DNA from 3 places in the Streptomyces sp. NPDC101194 genome. Region 2 is predicted to be linked to each of the others. Evidence: riboswitches for the same ligand, from Rfam matches in the RefSeq annotation. Region 2 holds a riboswitch; each other region holds the start of a gene.

Region 1 (6,446 bases), on a different contig from region 2:
CGCTGAGCCGCTGGCGCGACACCATTGGCGCGCCGGTGTACTGCGCCGTCTACCGCGAGGGCGAGATCGAACTCGTCGCGGTCGCCGACGACCCCGCCGCACCCGCGGTGGACGAGTGGGCATCCTTCCGGGAGACCGGCCACGCCCATGCGATCGGCCAGTGTCTGCTGAGTCGGCTCGACGAGAAGGCCCGCGAGGATCATCTGGACCGGCACCCGGTACGTCCGCTGACCCGCTATTCGGTGCGGGACCGCGCGTCGCTTCTCGAGCGATTGCGGTCGTTGGAACGAATGGAACCCGTCATCGAACGACAGGAGTACGCCCTGGGGACGGTCTGTGCGGCCATCCCGATCGCTGCCGGTTTCACTGCCGCAGCGATGGCGATTTCCGTACCCTTGGAGCAGGAAGACCGGTTGCTCCCCGCAGTCGAACAACTACGTTGCGAAGTTGCCAACCTCTTGCGCTCGTTCATGTTCTCTATCAGTATCTGAAAAATCACTCCTTGTGATCTGCTATCGCGTGCACCACGATGGCGTCAATAGGGCCACGGGGGATCATTCCTGGCCAGATTCATCTACTGCGGGGTTGAACGATGCGCGAGTCGGTTCAAGCTGAGGTCATGATGAGCTTCCTCGTTTCCGAGGAGCTCTCTTTTCGGATCCCGGTGGAGCTCCGGTACGAAGTGTGCGATCCGTATGCGATCCGGATGACCTTCCATCTGCCCGGCGACGCCCCCGTCACCTGGGCATTCGGCCGTGAGCTGCTGCTCGACGGCCTCAACAGCCCCAGTGGCGACGGCGATGTGCACATCGGGCCCACGGAGCCCGAGGGGTTGTCCGATGTACACATCCGTCTTCAGGTGGGCGCGGATCGCGCCCTCTTCAGGGCCGGTACGGCGCCGCTCGTGGCATTCCTCGACCGCACCGACAAACTCGTGCCGCTCGGGCAGGAGTGCACGCTGGGTGACTTCGAGGGCAATCTGGAAGAGGCCCTGGGCCGGATCCTCGCGGAGGAACAGAACGCCGGCTGAAGAGCGCGGCGCCGCAGGTCGGCCCGCCGGTCGAACACGACACCCGCCGAATGGGTGAATCACTCTCCGTGTTGAGGCGTTCAAGCCCTCGCCCTGCGACGGCGACCTTTCCCGGTCCGTACGGGTGCTGGAGCTCCGGCTTCCGCGCCGAGCCCCGTGCGGTCCGCGGAGACGACCAGCGCGGCGAGCACGGTCGTCACCGGTACCGAGGCGACCAGTCCGATCGAGCCGACCAGCGTACGTACGATCTCCTCCGCCACCAGCTCGCTGTTGGCCACCGTTCCCACGCTGCTCTGGGCGATCGAGAACAGCAGCAGCAGCGGCAGCGCGGCGCCCGCGTAAGCCAGTACCAGCGTATTGACGACCGACGCGATGTGATCGCGCCCGATCCTGATCCCTGCCCGGTAGAGACCCCGCGCACCCATCATCGGGTTCGCCTGGTGCAACTCCCAGACCGCAGATGTCTGGGTGACCGTCACATCGTCGAGCACCCCGAGCGAGCCGATGATCACACCGGCCAGCAGCAGACCGCTCATGTCGATGTGCGGGTACAGGCCGTGGATGAGGCCGGTGCTGTCATCGGTGTTGCCGGTCAGGCCGGCCCAGCCGATGAAGAGTGATCCGAGCAGCCCGATCAGCAGCAGGGAGATCAGGGTGCCGATGACGGCGACCGAGGTGCGGGCGGTCAGGCCATGGCACATGTAGAGCGCGATCAGCATGATCGCGCTGGCCCCGACCACTGCGACGAGCAGTGGATTCGAGCCCTGGAGGACGGCCGGGAGGATGAACAGCGTCAGCACGGCGAACGACACGGCGAGCGCGACCAGCGCCATCACGCCGCGCATCCTGCCCACCGCGACCACGACCAGGGCGAAGATCCCCGCCAGCAGCGTCATCGGGAACTTCCGGTTCACATCCGTCACCGAGTACTGCAGGTCATGGGGGGCGTCGGGGGCGTACGCCACGACCACTCCCTGCCCCTCGCGCAACTGACGCGGTGCGTCGGGGTGGACGATCTCGACGAAGGTGCGGCCCTTGTCGTGACCGGTCGTCACTTCGACGATGGCTTTCTCGCACAGCCCCGCCCCGCTCGCCGGCGGCGTCGTGGTGTCGCCACTGGTGGGGATCTGGGCGGCGTTCACTTCCTTGCAGTCCACTTTGTCGATCTTCACCACCTTGGCCTGCTGGGTCTGCCGGTCGAAACCGACACCGGTCCGCTCGTGCGGGGGCGCACCCCCCGGCCAGAGCGCCACCAGGCCGACGACGACCGCGGTGGCGAACGGGATCAGTACGGCGGCGATGACCTTGCGCAGATGCTTGGAGACGGGCGCGGCGGGGCCGTGTCCGTGTGAATGGCCGTGCTGATGGCCCTGCGGGTCGGGGTCGTTCTGGGGGGACGTCACCGGCCGATCATTGCAAGAAGAGAAGGGCCCTCTGTTCATTCCGCCGGACAGGGCGCTAGCGTGGGGGGACCTTTGCACACGCGGGAGCTCGGAGCACCGGGCTGAGAGGGCGCTGATATCCGTACATCTGTACGGGACAGGCTGCGCCGACCGCCGAACCTGTTACCGGGTAATGCCGGCGTAGGGAGTAGGTCTCATGACCACATCGGACGCACGCACGCCTGCCTCGAACCAGAGCGACGAGGCCGGGAAGTCCATCGGCTGGCACAAGGGGTACGTCCAGGGCTCACGCCCGGACCTCCGGGTGCCGGTCCGTCAGGTGCACCTCACCAACGGCAAGGACGTGACGCTGTACGACACGTCGGGGCCGTACACCGATCCCACCACCGAGACCGATGTCCGTCGCGGTCTCGCACCGCTGCGGGAGAACTGGATCACCGCGCGCGGTGACACCGAGGAGTACCCGGGCCGCCCGGGCCGCCCCGAGGACGACGGGCTCAAGCACACCTCGCCGCGTGGCGGACTGCGCAACCTCGACGCCGTCTTCCCCGGCCGCCCGCGGCTGCCCCGCCGCAGCCGGGACGGGCAGCCGGTCACCCAGCTCGCGTACGCCCGCCGGGGCGAGATCACTCCGGAGATGGAGTACGTGGCGCTCCGGGAGGACGTCGAACCCGAGGCGGTGCGCGAGGAGATCGCCGCGGGGCGGGCCGTGCTGCCGGCCAATGTCAACCATCCGGAGATCGAGCCGATGATCATCGGCAAGCGGTTCCTGGTGAAGGTCAATGCCAACATCGGCAACTCCGCGGTGACGTCCTCCATCGAGGAGGAGGTGGAGAAGATGACATGGGCGACGCGCTGGGGCGCCGACACGGTCATGGACCTTTCCACCGGACGCAACATTCACACCACCCGTGAGTGGGTTCTGCGCAACTCCCCCGTGCCGATCGGCACCGTTCCCCTCTACCAGGCCCTCGAAAAGGTCGACGGCAAGGCCGAGGAGCTGACCTGGGAGATCTACAAGGACACCGTCATCGAGCAGGCCGAGCAGGGCGTCGACTACATGACGGTCCACGCCGGCGTGCGTCTGCCGTACGTTCCGCTGACCGCTCGCCGCAAGACCGGCATCGTCTCCCGCGGCGGCTCGATCATGGCGGCGTGGTGCCTCGCGCACCACAAGGAGTCCTTCCTGTACGAACACTTCGAGGAGCTCTGCGAGATCCTCGCCACCTACGACGTGACGTACTCGCTGGGCGACGGGCTGCGCCCCGGGTCGATCGCCGATGCCAACGACGAGGCCCAGTTCGCCGAACTGCGTACGCTCGGTGAGCTGAACACGATTGCCAAGCGGTTCGGCGTGCAGACCATGATCGAGGGGCCGGGGCATGTCCCGATGCACAAGATCAAGGAGAACATCGACCTGCAGCAGGAGATCTGCGAGGAGGCGCCGTTCTACACGCTCGGCCCCCTGACCACCGATGTCGCTCCGGCGTACGACCACATCACCTCGGGCATCGGCGCGGCGATGATCGCCTGGTGGGGCACCGCGATGCTCTGTTACGTCACGCCCAAGGAGCACCTGGGCCTGCCCGACCGGGACGATGTGAAGACCGGCGTCATCACGTACAAGATCGCGGCCCATGCGGCGGACCTCGCCAAGGGGCATCCGGGGGCGCAGGACTGGGACGACGCACTCTCCGACGCCCGCTTCGAATTCCGCTGGGAGGACCAGTTCAACCTGGCTCTCGACCCGGTCACGGCAAGGGAGTTCCACGACGAGACGCTGCCGGCCGAACCCGCGAAGACGGCGCACTTCTGCTCGATGTGCGGCCCGAAGTTCTGCTCGATGAAGATCTCCCAGGACATCCGTCGTGAACACGGTGGTTCCCAGGCGGAGATCGACGCGGGCATGGCGGAGAAGTCCAGGGAGTTCGCCGCGGCGGGCAACCGCGTCTATCTGCCGATCGCTGACTGAGCCTGTCGCGCGGCGCCGGGGTGGCGAAGGTCTTTTCGCGGACTTTCGCCACCCGTCCGTCGCTCTCCGGGCGCGCAGTGTGACCGGGACGCGAGGGTTCCCAAGAGCCGGCGAACGAGAGCGTTCAGCAGACGGCCCCTCAAGATGGTTCTGCGGCGGGGAACTTACCGGTTGTCGTCGAGGCGACCGGACCTGGTCAGTCCGGTTCGTGCTCGGGCCCGCCGAAGTCGGGGCTGGTGAAGTCCGGGCTGGTGAACGTCGGGCGCGGGCCTGCCGCCGGGCCCTCGTCCGGGCTGGTGAAGTCCGGTCGGCTGTAGCCGACCTTCGGGATGCGGTTCGCCGATCGATGCGGTGTGCGCGACGCGCGGCCGGCCTCGGGGTCGGCGAGCGCGTCCCTGAGGAACGGCAGGATGCCGCGCTCCAGCAGTGCGTGGCGCCATGCCTCCCGGGCGCGCGCCACATCCTCCGGCAGTTCGTCCTCGGCGTCCTCGGAGGGCTGCGACGCCGACCCGTTGCGCAGCGCGGTGATGAGCAGTCCGATGGCGGCGGCGAGGATCGCGGCGGCCGTCACCGCCGCGAAGAACCAGCCCGCGGTGACCATGGTGGAGGCGAAGGACGGCGGCTGGCTGAGCAGTTTCAGCAGATAGCCGGCCAGCAGGAATATGAACGCGGCGGTGCCGGCGAGTACGGGCGCCAGGACCGTGACGACAGCCCCTATGCCGGCGCCCGACCGGTTCTGACGGCCGGTGCCGGGACCGACGTCCGAATCCTCGCCCGCTCCTTCGACCGGTCCACGCAGCTCTTGCCGGGCTTTCACATAGTGCTCGTACTCGGTGGCGGCCGTGGCGGTGATCAGCGCCGTGGCGTCCAGCGCCATGGTGCGCAGCTGGACGGCATTGAGCCGCTCGCCGACCGCGGCCAGATCCGGTCGTTCATGTGCGTGGCGCAGTGCGTCGTCGAGGATCCGCTCGTACTCGGGGCGGTCCTCGGTCAGCAGGTGCGGAGCGCTTTTCATGTGCATCCCCCGATGCTCCGTTGGGCCTGATTACCCGCTCGGACCGGGCAGTTGGGCGGAAACGGAGGAGAGCCTGCTACTGATACGCCGATGGTAGAGCGCCCACGGCACGGGGTGACAGGGGGTTTCCGGAAATAGGCCCAGTGATCGGCGTGGTCAGGTCGTGGAAGCGTCTTCCCGGAAGAACGTCAGTCATGCAGGGGCAGTTGGACGACCAGCAGCTTTCCGGCCATGGTCACTCCGCCGTCCATGGCGATGGCGAGGCCGTCCGCGTAGACGTGCGGTCCTTCGACCACGGGGCCGGAACTGTCCTCTCCGTCCTCCGAGCCGACCTCGCCGAGAAGGTACGGAATGGGGCTGTGACCATGGACGATGCGCTGTCCGCCATAGGCCGACATCAGCTCCCGGACGGCCTGCGGACCCGCCTCGTCGCGGAAGGCGAACCGCTTGGTGAGCTTCCGGAACAGGTCCCAGCACTCGTCGGCGTCGTTACGCGTGAGAATGGCGTGCACGGTGTCGTTGACGTCCTCGATGTTGGTGCCGTAGTCGAGGTACGCCGTCGTGTCGGAGTGCATCAGCAGATGCCCGTCCTCCTCGACGATCGCGTCGAGCCGGGACATCCACTGGAGGTGGACGTCCTGAAGCCGCTCCATGTCGTTCTTCTGGCCGCCGTTGAGCAGCCAGGCGGCCTGGAAGGTGGCGGTGCCCGCGCCGGAGTTCACCGGGGTGTCGCCGAACCGCTTGGCGCCGATGAGCAGCAGTTCGTGATTGCCCATCAGGGCCTTGCAGTAGCCGCCGGCGGCCGCTGCCTCGGCGGAGAGACGCATCACCAGGTCGATGACGCCGATGCCGTCGGGGCCGCGGTCGGTGAAGTCGCCGAGGAACCAGAGCCGGGCATTGCCCGCGGACCAGTTGCCCTCGGCGTCGATGAGGCCCTGTTCGGCGAGTGCGGTGTGGAGCTCGTCCAGATAGCCGTGGACATCGCCGACGACGTACAGCGGTCCGAGCCCCGGCTCCGGGACGGGC
Region 2 (6,446 bases):
GTTCTCGTGCCGGTCCTTGTGGGCGCCCACCACGTCCTTGGAGTCATTGGCATGGATCAGTTTCAGCCGGCCCTCGCCGACCGTCTCCACCAGCAGGTCCAGGGTCTGCCGCATGCCGGCGGGGCCCGCCAGATCGTGGCCCGCCGCGTAGATGTGGCAGGTGTCGAGGCAGACACCGAGCCTGGGGTGGGCGTCGAGTGCGTCGAAGTACGGGCCGAAGTCCCAGGTCCGCGAGCAGAGCGAGAACCCCTGCCCGGCGGTCGACTCCAGCAGGAGGTACGGATCGTCGTCGTGTGTCAGCTCGTCCAGGAGTGGCCTCAGGTGCGTGCGTACCTGGTCGAGGGCCTGCTCGCGCGGCCGACCGCCGGTCGCCGATCCGGTGTGCACCACGACGCCCAGGGCGCCGATCTCGCGGGCCCGGCGCAGCGAGTGGCGCAGCGATTCCACGGACCTCTCGACAGTGGCCCCGGTGTGCGAACCGAAGTTGATCAGATACGGGGCGTGGACGTAGGCGGGTATGGATGCGGCGGCGCACTCGGCGCGGAACTGCTCGTCCTGGGCCGGGTTGCCGACGGGCGTCGCCCAGCCGCGCGGGTTGGCGACGAAGACCTGGACGGCCTCCGCCCCCATCTCGCGGGCATAGGAGAGGCCCACCTTGGCGAGGCCGCCGGCCACGGGAACATGGCCGCCGACGGGGTTGCGCATGTGGATCTAGAGTCCCTTGGTCTTGATGGTGATGGTGCTGCCCTCGGGGGCCTGCTTGCCGCCGTCGACGGACTGGCTCGCGATCGTGTCGCTGAAGGAGAGGAACGGGCGGTCGACCTTGACTTCGAAGCCCGCGTCCTCCAGCTCGCTCCTGGCGTCGTCGAGATTCTTGCCGGTGACGTCGGGGACATCGATCATCCGTGGCCCCTTGGAGACCGTGAGCGTGATGGTGTCGCCCTCGGCGGCCCGGCTGCCCTCGGCCGGCGACTGATGCGCGATGTCGCCCGCGACCTCGGGGGAATTGACCCGGTCGGGCAGTACCTCGGCCTTCAGTCCCTCCTCGTCCAGCGCGGCGGTGGCGTCCTCGACGGACAGCCCGGTGACATCGGGGACATCGACCGGAGCGCCCTTGCTGACCACCAGGGCGACCGCGGAGTCCGGGTGACGCTCGGTGCCCGCCTCGGGGTCCGTACGGATCACCTCGCCCCGGTCCGTCTCCTCGCTGAACTCCTTGGTGACCATGCCGGGCACCAGGCCGGCCTTCTCCAGCTCACGTCTGGCATCGGCGAGCGCGAGGCCCTCGACATCGGGCACCTTCACGATCTCGGGGCCGCGCGAGACGACCAGCGTCACCGCGTCGTTCCCCCGGATGCGGGCGCCGGAGCCGGGGTCGCTGCTGATGACCTTGCCGCGCGGCACGGTGTCGCTGTAGTCCCGCTCGACGCCCTTGAGCTCCAGGCCCGCGTCCGAGAGCCGCTTCTGGGCGGTCTTCTCCGTCTGTCCGAGCAGTGAGGGGACCCGGGTGAACTGTCCGGAGTTGATGTACCAGATTCCGGTGCCGACCCCCAGCGCCAGCAGCACGGCGACGACCGCGGCTATGACGGAGCGTCGCGGATCGAGTCGGCGCCGACCCTCCCGTGCGGGCTGCGTCGGTATCGGCGGCGGTATTTCCAGCCGGCTGGTGTGGTGGGCGACGCCCTGGTCGGCCGGGAGCAGCCGGGGGATCACGCTCGTGCGGTCCTCGGCGGCGTCGTGCGCCTCGGCGAGGGCCTGCGGCGGTACGGCGTCGAGCTGGGCGTCGGTGAGTCCGGAGCGGGCCTCCCGGGTCTCGGCGAGCAATGCCACCGCGTCGAACGGGCGCGTCTCGGGGTTGCGGGCGGTGGCGCTCGCCACCAGGTCGTCGAGCTCGACGGGGAGGCCCGCGACGGCGGCCGACGGGGCCGGGACGTCCGCGTTGAGGTGCTGGTAGATGACCTGGGCGGGGGTGTCACCGGCGTGCGGCTTGGACCCGGTCAGCATTTCGTACAGGACGACACCACAGGCGTACACGTCGGTGCGGGTGTCCGCCGTGCCGTGCTCTATCTGCTCGGGGGCGAGATAGGAGACGGTGCCCAGGACGGACCCGGTGGTGTTGGTGACGGCGCCCACGGCCCGCACGAGCCCGAAGTCGGCGACCTTGACCCGGCCGTCGTCCCCTATGAGGACGTTCTCCGGCTTCATGTCGCGGTGCACGAAGCCCGCCCGGTGCGCGGCGCCGAGGGCGGCGAGAACGGGTTCCAGGATGTCCAGTGCCGCCCTCGGCTGAAGGGCGCCGCGATCGCGCAGTACGTCGCGCAGGGTGCAGCCCGCGACGTACTCCATCGCGAGGTAGACGTACTGCCCCTGGGCGCCCTGGTCGAAGACCGCGACCACATTGGGGTGCGCCAGCCGGGCCACGGACTTGGCCTCGCGGATGAAGCGCTCCACGAACGAGGCGTCGGTGGCGAGTGCCGGGTGCATCACCTTGAGGGCGAGCACCCGGTCGAGCCGGGTGTCCACGGCCCGGTAGACCGTGGCCATGCCGCCCACGGCGATGCGGGCATCGACGCGGTAACGGCCGTCGAGCAATTGCCCGACGAGAGGGTCCTGGAGGGTCGTATCCACGCATGCGAGTCTACGAGCAGCCACGGACACGACCCACTGGCCGGGGCACAGCCGGGGCAGTACTGCAGCCGAGCCGTGACAGGGACATGCGCTCCGAGGCGTCCTGGCGGGTCACGGTCGCGCCCCGCCGGGCCGCGGTGGGGTCCGGCGGGTCAGAACGCCGGACGTTCCGGGTCCAGCACCGCGCGCCCCTCCACCGGAGACGAAGCCTCGGCGAAGTGCCGGCGCGGGATCCGGCCCGCGCGGTACGCCAGCCTCCCGCCCTCCACCGCGTGCCGCATCGCCGCGGCCATCAGCTCGGGTTCCTGGGCCCGGGTCACCGCGGAGGCCAGCATCACCGCCGCGCACCCCAGCTCCATCGCGAGCGCCGCGTCCGACGCCGTTCCGGCGCCCGCGTCGAGGATCACCGGCACCCGGGCCTGCTCGACGATCAGCTGGAAGTTGTGCGGGTTGCGGATGCCGAGGCCGGAGCCGATGGGGGAGCCGAGCGGCATGATCGCCGCGCAGCCCACGTCCTGGAGCCTGCGGGCCAGCACCGGGTCGTCATTGGTGTAGGGCAGCACGGTGAAGCCGTCGTCCACCAGGGTCTCGGCGGCGTCCAGGAGCTCGATCGGATCGGGCAGCAGGGTCCGCTCGTCGGCCACGACTTCCAGCTTGATCCAGTCGGTGCCGAGCGCCTCGCGGGCCAGTCGGGCGGTCAGCACGGCCTCACCCGCGGTGAAGCAGCCCGCCGTGTTGGGCAGCACGCGGATGGAGAGCCGCCGGAGCACGGAGAGCACCGAGCCCTGCACGGTCGGATCGAGGCGGCGCATCGCGACGGTGGTCAGTTCGGTACCGGAGGCGGTCAGCGACCGTTCGAGCACGTCGAGGCTGGGTGCCCCGCCGGTCCCCATGATCAGCCGGGAGCCGAAGGCGGTGTCGCCGAGGGTGAAGAGGTCGTCGGACACGGTCAGCCTCCCTGGACCGCGGTCAGGACCTCGACGCGGTCCCCGTCACCGAGCACGGCGGCGGACCACCGGCCGCGCGGGACGACGGTCTCGTTGACGGCGGCCGCGACGCCGGAGTGCGCGGCGGTCAGGGTGGCGACGAGGGCGTCCAGGGTGGTGCCCGCGGCGAGCGGGCGGACCTCGCCGTTCACGGACACGGACACGGACAGGGGTGCGGGGCCGGGCTCTGGGGTGGAATCCGGCACGGAGAGGGGCGTGGGCTCGGTCATGCGGGCTGCTCCTGACGTACGGGGGCGGCGGGCGAGAAACGGAACGGGGTGAAGGGGCGGGCCGGCTCGGGCAGCTCGCCACCGGTGAGGAGTTCCGCCATGACGTCACCGGTGATGGGGGTGAGCAGCACCCCGTTGCGGTGGTGGCCGGTGGCGAGGTGGAGGCCGGGCAGGGCGGTGGGGCCGAGCAGCGGCGCGTTGTCGGGAGAGGCGGGGCGCAGGCCGGCGCGGGTCTCGGTGAGCGGCAGTTCGGTGACGCCCGGTACCAGTTCGTGGGCGTCCCGCAGCAGTTCGTAGACGCCGCCCGCGGTGACGGTGGTGTCCCAGCCCATCTCCTCGCTGGTGGCGCCGACGACCAGTTCGCCGTTCTCGCGCGGTACGAGATAGACATGGCTGCCCCGGACCACGGCCCGGACCGTCCGGGTGAGGAAGGGCGCGTACGCGGCGGGCACCGTCAGCCGCAGCACCTGCCCCTTCACCGGACGGACCGGCGGCACGACCTCGTCCGGCAGTCCCGGGAGCCTGCCGCTCAGACTGCCCGCGGCGAGCACGACCTGGTCGGCGGTGAGTTCCGTGCCCCCGGCGAGCACGGCTCCGGCGGCCCGGTCGCGGATCACCGTCAGGCGCTCCGCCCAGCCGCGGTGGAAGAGCACCCCGGCCCGCTCGCAGGCGGTCAGCAGAGCGGCGGCCAGCCGGCGGGGATCGACCTGGTGGTCGCCGTCGACCCGCAGACCGCCGCGGACGCCCGGCGCGAGCATCGGCTCCAGGCGGCGGCATTCGCGGCCGGTGAGCCACTCCGACTCCAGGCCGGAACGCTGTTGCAGGGCGTGCAGTTCCCGCAGATGGGCGCGGTCGTCGGAGTCCAGCGCGACGGCCAGCGTGCCGCAGGCGCGGAAGCCGGTCTCCCGCCCGCTCGCCGCCTCCAGTTCGGCCGCGAAGCCGGGGTAGCGGGCGGCCGAGGCGACATTGAGGCCCAGCAGCATCTCTTCGCCGTAGTGGAGTTCGGTGACCGCGGCCAGCATGCCGGCCGCCACCCCGGCGGCCCCGCCGCCCGGTTCGGGGTCGACGACCGCGATGCGCAGTCCGCGTTGCGCGGCCCGCCAGGCGGTCACCAGACCGATGATCCCGCCCCCGATGACGAGGACGTCGGATCCGTTTCCGTTCCGTGCAGAACGCATGGGCGTCCAGCCCCTCCCTTCGCCGGCATGACCCGGATCAGGTTCGTACGGTCGGAGGCCGTCCCAGCCTCCCTCTCAGCCCGGTGCGTCCGGGCTCCCGCGAGTGCTTTACGTTGGCCACCCTAAACCCCGTCCCTCCGGACCAGTAAGGGAGTGGCCACCGTGGCCCGTTCGCTCGACGGACTCGTCCTCGCCCCGGTCGCCGACCAGGCGCCCGGCCAGGTCGGCACCCGTACCCGCTTCACCTACCACGAGGAAGCCGGCCGGATCTGGGCCGAGTACGCGGGCGGCGACGTGGTGCGCGGCCATCTCGTCGGCACCCGGGACGGTGACACCCTGGACTTCCGGTACGTCCAGCTGAAGCAGGACGGCACGACGTCCAGCGGCCACTGCGTCTCCACCGTCGTCGACCTCCCGGACGGCCGGGTCCGGCTGGACGAGCGGTGGGCATGGGAGTCGCAGGAGGGCAGTGGGACGAGCACCGTCGAGGAACTCACTCTTTCCTGACGGTCCGTCAGATGTTTATGGTGTACGGGTGAGCGATCAGCAGCAGACAGAGCAGCCGGACCGGCGGGCAGAGCGCCGCGCCGTCATCGTCGGTGCGGGCATGGCCGGGGTGCAGACCGCGGTGGCCCTGCGGGAGCAGGGCTTCACCGGCCCCGTCACCCTGATCGGTGCCGAACCGCACCAGCCCTACGACCGGCCCCCGCTGTCCAAGGCGGTACTGCTGGGCGAGGCCGAGGGCTCCGCGTTCGACGTCGACTTCGAGGCACTGGACATCGAACTGCGGCTGGGGTGCGAAGTCACCGGTGTGCGGCCCGGGGAGCACGAGCTGGACACGCCGTCAGGGCCTGTTCCCTACGACGTCCTGGTGGTCGCGACCGGCGCCGAGCCGATCGTCCTGCCCGGTACCGAAGGCGTCCCCGGTGTCCATCTGCTGCGTACCCTCGACGACGCGGCACGACTGCGGCCCGTCCTCGACGAGCGGCACGGCGTCGTGGTCGTCGGAGCGGGCTGGATCGGCGCGGAGTTCGCCACCGCTGCCCGCGCCGCGGGTTGCGCGGTCACCGTCGTCGAGGCGGCCGACCGGCCGCTCGCCGGCGCGATGCCCGCCGAGGTCGCCGCCCCGATGGCCGCCTGGTACGCCGAGAGCGGCGCCGAACTCCTCACCGGGGCCCGGGTCGAGCGCATCGAACCCGGCCGTGTGATCCTCGCGGACGGCCGCGCGATCCCGGCCGGAGCGGTCGTCGTCGGCATCGGCGCACGGCCCGCCACCGGCTGGCTGGCCGGTTCCGGCATCACGCTCGGCCCCGACGGATCGGTGACCGCCGACGATGCGCTGCGCACCTCGCAGCCCGATGTGTACGCGGTCGGCGACTGCGCCTCGTTCCCCTCCGCCCGATACGGCGAACGGCTTCTCGTCC
Region 3 (6,446 bases), on a different contig from region 2:
CGCCGAGGCCACCTCTCGCGAGGAGGGCAAGCCCGAGGCCGCCCTTCCGAAGATCGTCGAGGGTCGCGTCAACGGCTTCTTCAAGGAGGTCGTCGTCCTGGAGCAGGCGTTCGCCAAGGACAACAAGAAGTCCGTCCAGAAGGTTCTGGACGAGGCCGGTGTCACCCTGAAGCGCTTCTCGCGCATCAAGGTCGGCATCTGAGTCCGTCCGCGAACCACGGTGGACCCCGATAGGGTCTAGTGCAGTCGTCGGCCGCACACATGCCGTACGACCGCAGATCTGACGAGGAGGCCATTGCCGCAGGGGAACACCAGACCCACCGGCAATGGCCTTCTTCGTATGTGCACGAGGAGAATCTCCATGAACAAGGGCGCGGACGCCGCAAAAGGTGACCACAAGCGCGACGACGGCAAGGTGCCCGGACGCTTCATGCTGAAGCTGTCCGGAGAGGCGTTCGCCGGCGGCGGGGGTCTCGGTGTCGACCCCGACGTCGTGCACGCCATCGCCCGGGAAATCGCGGCAGTCGTCCGCGACGGTGCGGAAATCGCGGTCGTCATCGGCGGCGGCAACTTCTTCCGCGGTGCCGAGCTCCAGCAGCGCGGCATGGACCGGGCCCGGTCCGACTACATGGGCATGCTCGGCACGGTCATGAACTGCCTGGCGCTCCAGGACTTCCTGGAGAAGGAAGGCATCGACTCGCGCGTCCAGACCGCCATCACCATGGGGCAGGTCGCGGAGCCGTACATCCCCCTGCGCGCCGTGCGCCACCTGGAGAAGGGCCGCGTCGTCATCTTCGGCGCCGGTATGGGGATGCCGTACTTCTCCACCGACACCACTGCCGCCCAGCGCGCCCTGGAGATCGACGCCCAGGGGCTGCTGATGGGCAAGAACGGGGTGGACGGGGTCTACGACTCCGACCCGAAGACCAACCCCGACGCGGTGAAGTTCGACGCGCTCGAGTACAGCGAGGTGCTCGCCCGCGATCTCAAGATCGCCGACGCCACCGCCATCACGCTCTGCCGCGACAACCAGCTGCCGATCCTCGTCTTCGAGCTGACCGCGACGGGCAATATCGCCCGTGCGGTCAAGGGTGAGAAGATCGGCACGCTCGTGAGTGACCAGGGCACCCGGACCTGAGAACCGGGGGACCTTCCCGGGAAGCGACGGGAGGGTCCGGGGCCTGCCGGGAACACCCCGGTACAGGTGCCGAAGGATGGACAACGGCCTGCCGGTCGGACACCGTGCAGGTGAGGACGCGACGCAGGACCCGCCGGGCCCGAGCAGCCGGGCCCACTCAGACACGCAGGAGCACGTGGTGATCGAAGAAACCCTCCTTGAGGCCGAGGAGAAGATGGAGAAGGCCGTCGTCGTCGCGAAGGAGGACTTCGCCGCGATCCGTACCGGCCGTGCGCACCCGGCGATGTTCAACAAGATCGTCGCCGACTACTACGGCGCGCTGACCCCGATCAACCAGCTCGCCTCGTTCTCGGTGCCCGAGCCGCGCATGGCCGTCGTGACGCCGTTCGACAAGAGCGCGCTGCGCAACATCGAGCAGGCCATCCGTGACTCGGACCTGGGCGTCAACCCGAGCAACGACGGCAACATCATCCGGGTCACCTTCCCGGACCTCACCGAAGAGCGTCGTCGCGACTACATCAAGGTCGCGAAGTCGAAGGCCGAGGACTCGAAGATCTCCATCCGGGCCGTGCGCCGCAAGGCCAAGGAGACCCTCGACAAGCTGGTCAAGGACAAGGAGTCCGGCGAGGACGAGGTGCGTCGCGCGGAGAAGGAGCTCGACGACACCACCGCGAAGTACGTCGCACAGGTCGACGAGCTGCTCAAGCACAAGGAAGCCGAGCTGCTCGAAGTCTGATGAACGACTCTTCCCGGGGCGCCCCACAGGGAGCCGGTCGCTGGGGTGCGCCCGAGATGCAGGCCGCCCCGGCGGGTCCTGCATACGATGTGCATGACGCCCAGCAGACTCGGCCCATGCCCATCGTGCCGGACGTTCCCGACGCAGGTAGAGACGCTGACGACCGTGATGACCGGGACCAGGGGGCCGCACGCCTGAGCGGCGGCCCCCTGTTTCGTGACGAGAAGCCGCAGGAGCTCATGTCCACCGCGCCACCGCCCCCGCAGAAGAAACGTGCGGGCCGTGATCTGCGAGCCGCGATAGGGGTCGGTGTGGGGCTCGGCGCCGTCATCGTCGCCTCGCTGTTCATCGTGAAGGCCGTCTTCGTCGGTGTGATCGCCGTCGCCGTCGTCGTGGGGCTCTGGGAACTCACCTCACGGCTGGAGGAGCGCAAGGGCATCAAGGCGCCGCTCGTTCCGCTTGCGGTCGGTGGCGCGGCGATGGTGGTGGCCGGATATGCCCGCGGCGCCGAGGGTGCCTGGGTGGCGATGGCACTGACCGCGCTCGCGGTGCTCGTCTGGCGGATGACCGAGCCGCCGGAGGATTACCTCAGGGACGTCACGGCCGGCATGTTCGCCGCGTTCTACGTGCCGTTCCTGGCGACCTTCGTCGCGATGCTCCTGACCGCGGACGACGGGCCGCAGCGGGTGCTCACCTTCCTGCTGCTGACCGTGGTCAGCGACACGGGCGCGTACGCCGTCGGCTGGCGCTTCGGGAAGCACAAGCTCGCGCCGCGCATCAGCCCCGGAAAGACCCGCGAGGGGCTGTTCGGGGCGGTCGCCTTCGCGATGGTCGCCGGCGCGCTGTGCATGCAGTTCCTGATCGACGGCGGTTCCTGGTGGCAGGGACTGCTGCTGGGGCTCGCGGTCGCGGTCAGCGCCACCCTCGGTGACCTGGGCGAGTCGATGATCAAGCGGGACCTCGGTATCAAGGACATGGGCACGCTGTTGCCGGGGCACGGCGGAATCATGGACCGGCTGGACTCGCTGCTGCCGACCGCCCCGGTGGTCTGGCTGCTGCTGGTGCTGTTCGTGGGTTCCGGCTGATCCGCGAGATCCACCTTCCTGACCTGGGCATTCACGTGTGAGGGTCCGTCGTCCACAGGGCGGCGGGCCCTCATCGTTCTGTCTGCGACACTGGATGGACCATGCCTAAGCCAGGAGAACTCACTTTCGTCGCGCCCCGCGGAGCCAAGAAGCCGCCGCGGCACCTCGCCGACCTCACACCCGCCGAGCGCAAGGAAGCGGTCGCCGCGATCGGCGAGAAGCCGTTCCGCGCCCAGCAGCTCTCGCAGCACTACTTCGCGCGGTACGCGCACGACCCGGCCGAGTGGACCAACATCCCGGCCGGTTCGCGGGACAAGCTCGCCGAGGCGATGTTCCCCGACCTGATGTCCGTGGTCCGCCACATCAGCTGTGACGACGACACCACGCGCAAGACGCTGTGGAAGCTGCACGACGGGACGCTCGTCGAGTCCGTTCTGATGCGCTACCCGGAGCGGGTGACGATGTGCATCTCGTCTCAGGCGGGATGCGGGATGAACTGCCCGTTCTGTGCGACGGGGCAGGCCGGTCTCGACCGCAATCTGTCGACCGCCGAGATCGTTCACCAGATCGTGGACGGCATGCGGGCCCTGCGCGACGGAGAGGTTCCCGGAGGCCCGGCACGGCTCTCCAACATCGTCTTCATGGGCATGGGCGAGCCGCTCGCCAACTACAACCGGGTGGTCGGCGCGATCCGTCGGCTGACCGACCCGGAGCCGGACGGCCTGGGGCTCTCGCAGCGCGGGATCACCGTCTCCACCGTGGGGCTGGTGCCCGCGATGCTGCGCTTCGCCGACGAGGGTTTCAAGTGCCGTCTCGCCGTGTCCCTGCACGCCCCGGACGACGAACTGCGCGACACGCTCGTCCCCGTGAACACGCGGTGGAAGGTGCGCGAGGTGCTGGACGCGGCGTGGGAGTACGCGGAGAAGTCCGGCCGCCGCGTTTCCATCGAGTACGCGCTGATCCGGGACATCAACGACCAGGCGTGGCGCGGTGACCTGCTCGGCCGGCTCCTCAAGGGCAAGCGGGTGCACGTCAATCTGATCCCGTTGAACCCGACGCCCGGCTCCAAGTGGACCGCCTCGCGGCCCGAGGACGAGAAGGCCTTCGTCGAGGCGATCGCGGCCCACGGGGTGCCGGTGACGGTGCGGGACACCCGCGGCCAGGAGATCGACGGAGCCTGCGGACAGCTGGCGGCGGCCGAGCGCTGAGGCCGGGGCGGCCCGTGTAACCTGGGCCTGAAATCAACTTCATATTCCGACAGGGGAGCGCCACAGCGCTGAGAGTGCGGCACCGAGGACAGGTCGTCCGCAGACCCTCTGAACCTCGCCCGGGTCATTCCGGGTAGGAAGTTCGGTCATCAACTCATGCTGTTGCGCCCTGCCCGCATTGCGCGGGCGGGGCCGCGTCTCTTCCTGGCCAAAACCCAGGAGGAATCCACAATGAGCACCACACGCAGAACCAAGCAGCTCGCGGCGACCGCTGCCGCTGCCGCGCTCGGCGTCACGGCACTGGCCGGATGCGGGAGTTCCGACAAGTCCGCCTCCGGTTCCGGGGGCACGAAGGGCTCCGGCTCGAAGACCGTGACGCTCGTCAGCCATGACTCCTTCAACGCCTCCCCCGACGTGCTGAAGGAGTTCACCAAGGAGACCGGCTACACCGTCAAGGTGCTGAAGAGCGGCGACGCCGGTGTCGCGCTCAACCAGGAGATCCTGACCAAGGGGTCCCCGCGCGGCGATGTGTTCTTCGGCGTCGACAACACCCTGCTCTCCCGGGCCCTGGACAGCGGGCTCTTCACGCCGTACGAGGCGAAGGGTATCGACCGGGTGGCGGCCGACACGCGGCTGGACGGCACCGAGCACCGGGTCACCCCGATCGACACCGGCGACATCTGCGTCAACTACGACAAGAAGTACTTCGCCGACAAGAAGCTGGCACCGCCGCGGTCCTTCGACGACCTGGCGAAGCCCGCGTACAAGAACCTCCTCGTCACGGAGAACGCCGCGACCTCCTCGCCCGGCCTCGGCTTCCTCCTCGGTACCGTCGCCACCTACGGCGACAAGGGCTACCAGGACTACTGGAAGAAGCTGAAGAGCAACGGCGTCAAGGTCGTCGACGGCTGGGAGCAGGCCTACAACGAGGAGTTCTCCGGATCCGCGGGCGGCCGTAAGGCCAAGGCCGACCGCCCGTTGGTCGTCTCGTACGCCTCCAGTCCGCCGGTCGAGGTGCTCTACGCGAAGCCGCAGCCGGCCGAGGCCCCCACCGGCGTCGCCACCGGGACCTGCTTCCGGCAGATCGAGTTCGCCGGTCTGCTGAACGGCGCGAAGAACGAGGCGGGCGGCAAGGCCTTGCTGGACTTCCTGATCAGCAAGCGGTTCCAGGAGGACATGCCGCTCAACATGTTCGTGAACCCGGTCACCAAGGGTGCGGAACTGCCGGAGCTCTTCACGAAGTTCGGCGCGACGATCGACAGGCCGACGACCGTCGCCCCTGATCGGATCTCCAAGAACCGTGAGCAGTGGGTCCAGTCGTGGTCCTCGCTCGTAGTGAAGTAGCGAAGACTCCCGTACGCGGATCGGACGCGGGCGGGAAGGGTGCGCACGAGGAGCCGCGCGGCCGTTTTGGGCGCGTGGACCCGGTGCGCGCGAAGGCGTGGCGCGGGAGCGCGGTGCGGCTCGGCCTGATGGCCGTGCCCGTCGCGTTCTTCGCGCTGTTCTTCGCCTACCCCGTCACCGCCATCGTCGCCCGCGGGCTGAAGACGGACGGCGTCTGGCAGTTCGGCCGGATCGGCGAGGTGCTGACCCGGCCGGACATCCGTGACGTCCTCTGGTTCACCACCTGGCAGGCGCTCGCCTCGACCGCGCTGACCCTGCTGATCGCGCTGCCCGGCGCCTATGTCTTCGCCCGTCTCGACTTCCCCGGGAAGCAACTGCTGCGGGCGGTCGTCACCGTTCCGTTCGTCCTGCCCACCGTCGTCGTCGGGACGGCCTTCCTGGCGTTGCTGGGACGCGGCGGGTTCCTCGACCAGCTCTGGGGCGTACGGCTCGACACCACGGTCTGGGCGATTCTGCTCGCCCACGTCTTCTTCAACTACGCGGTGGTCGTGCGGACCGTGGGCGGGCTGTGGTCACAGCTCGACCCGCGGCAGGAGGAGGCCGCCCGGGTGCTGGGCGCCGGACGGTTCGCCGCCTGGCGGCGGGTCACCCTGCCGGCCCTGGCACCCGCCGTGGCCGCCGCCGCGCTGATGGTCTTCCTCTTCACCTTCACCTCCTTCGGGGTCGTGCAGATCCTCGGCGGTCCGGGCTACGCCACGCTGGAGGTGGAGATCTACCGGCAGACCGCCCAACTGCTCGCCCTGCCGACGGCCGCCGTACTGACGCTGGTGCAGTTCGCCGCCGTCGGAGCGATCCTCGCCGTGCACGCGTGGACCGTACGGCGCAGGGAGACCGCGCTGAAGCTGGTCGATCCGGCACGGACCGCCCGCAGGCCT

The links. Region 2 has a riboswitch for thiamine pyrophosphate ahead of thiO (glycine oxidase ThiO). Riboswitches for the same ligand answer to the same signal wherever they lie in the genome.
Region 1: linked by a shared signal. The riboswitch ahead of thiC (phosphomethylpyrimidine synthase ThiC) and the one ahead of thiO (glycine oxidase ThiO) in region 2 are both predicted to bind thiamine pyrophosphate.
Region 3: linked by a shared signal. The riboswitch ahead of ACIRP2_RS34060 (thiamine ABC transporter substrate binding subunit) and the one ahead of thiO (glycine oxidase ThiO) in region 2 are both predicted to bind thiamine pyrophosphate.

The regions. Positions count from the first base shown of each region.
Region 1 covers NZ_JBIWOS010000004.1:210,888-217,333, reverse strand. The annotation lists gene ACIRP2_RS17600 (IclR family transcriptional regulator) at 1-491, shown strand, start outside; gene ACIRP2_RS17595 (SsgA family sporulation/cell division regulator) at 593-1,030, shown strand; gene ACIRP2_RS17590 (YibE/F family protein) at 1,111-2,433, opposite strand; TPP riboswitch at 2,504-2,637, shown strand; gene thiC (phosphomethylpyrimidine synthase ThiC) at 2,630-4,405, shown strand; gene ACIRP2_RS17580 (hypothetical protein) at 4,602-5,426, opposite strand; gene ACIRP2_RS17575 (metallophosphoesterase) at 5,609-6,446, opposite strand, start outside.
Region 2 covers NZ_JBIWOS010000001.1:1,088,903-1,095,348, forward strand. The annotation lists gene ACIRP2_RS04770 (deoxyribonuclease IV) at 1-705, opposite strand, end outside; gene pknB (Stk1 family PASTA domain-containing Ser/Thr kinase) at 712-2,628, opposite strand; gene ACIRP2_RS04780 (thiazole synthase) at 2,781-3,575, opposite strand; gene thiS (sulfur carrier protein ThiS) at 3,578-3,844, opposite strand; gene thiO (glycine oxidase ThiO) at 3,841-5,022, opposite strand; TPP riboswitch at 5,020-5,133, opposite strand; gene ACIRP2_RS04795 (hypothetical protein) at 5,185-5,529, shown strand; gene ACIRP2_RS04800 (NAD(P)/FAD-dependent oxidoreductase) at 5,558-6,446, shown strand, end outside.
Region 3 covers NZ_JBIWOS010000012.1:227,355-233,800, forward strand. The annotation lists gene tsf (translation elongation factor Ts) at 1-202, shown strand, start outside; gene pyrH (UMP kinase) at 362-1,138, shown strand; gene frr (ribosome recycling factor) at 1,317-1,874, shown strand; gene ACIRP2_RS34050 (phosphatidate cytidylyltransferase) at 1,874-2,959, shown strand; gene rlmN (23S rRNA (adenine(2503)-C(2))-methyltransferase RlmN) at 3,061-4,167, shown strand; TPP riboswitch at 4,209-4,325, shown strand; gene ACIRP2_RS34060 (thiamine ABC transporter substrate binding subunit) at 4,399-5,511, shown strand; gene ACIRP2_RS34065 (ABC transporter permease) at 5,640-6,446, shown strand, end outside.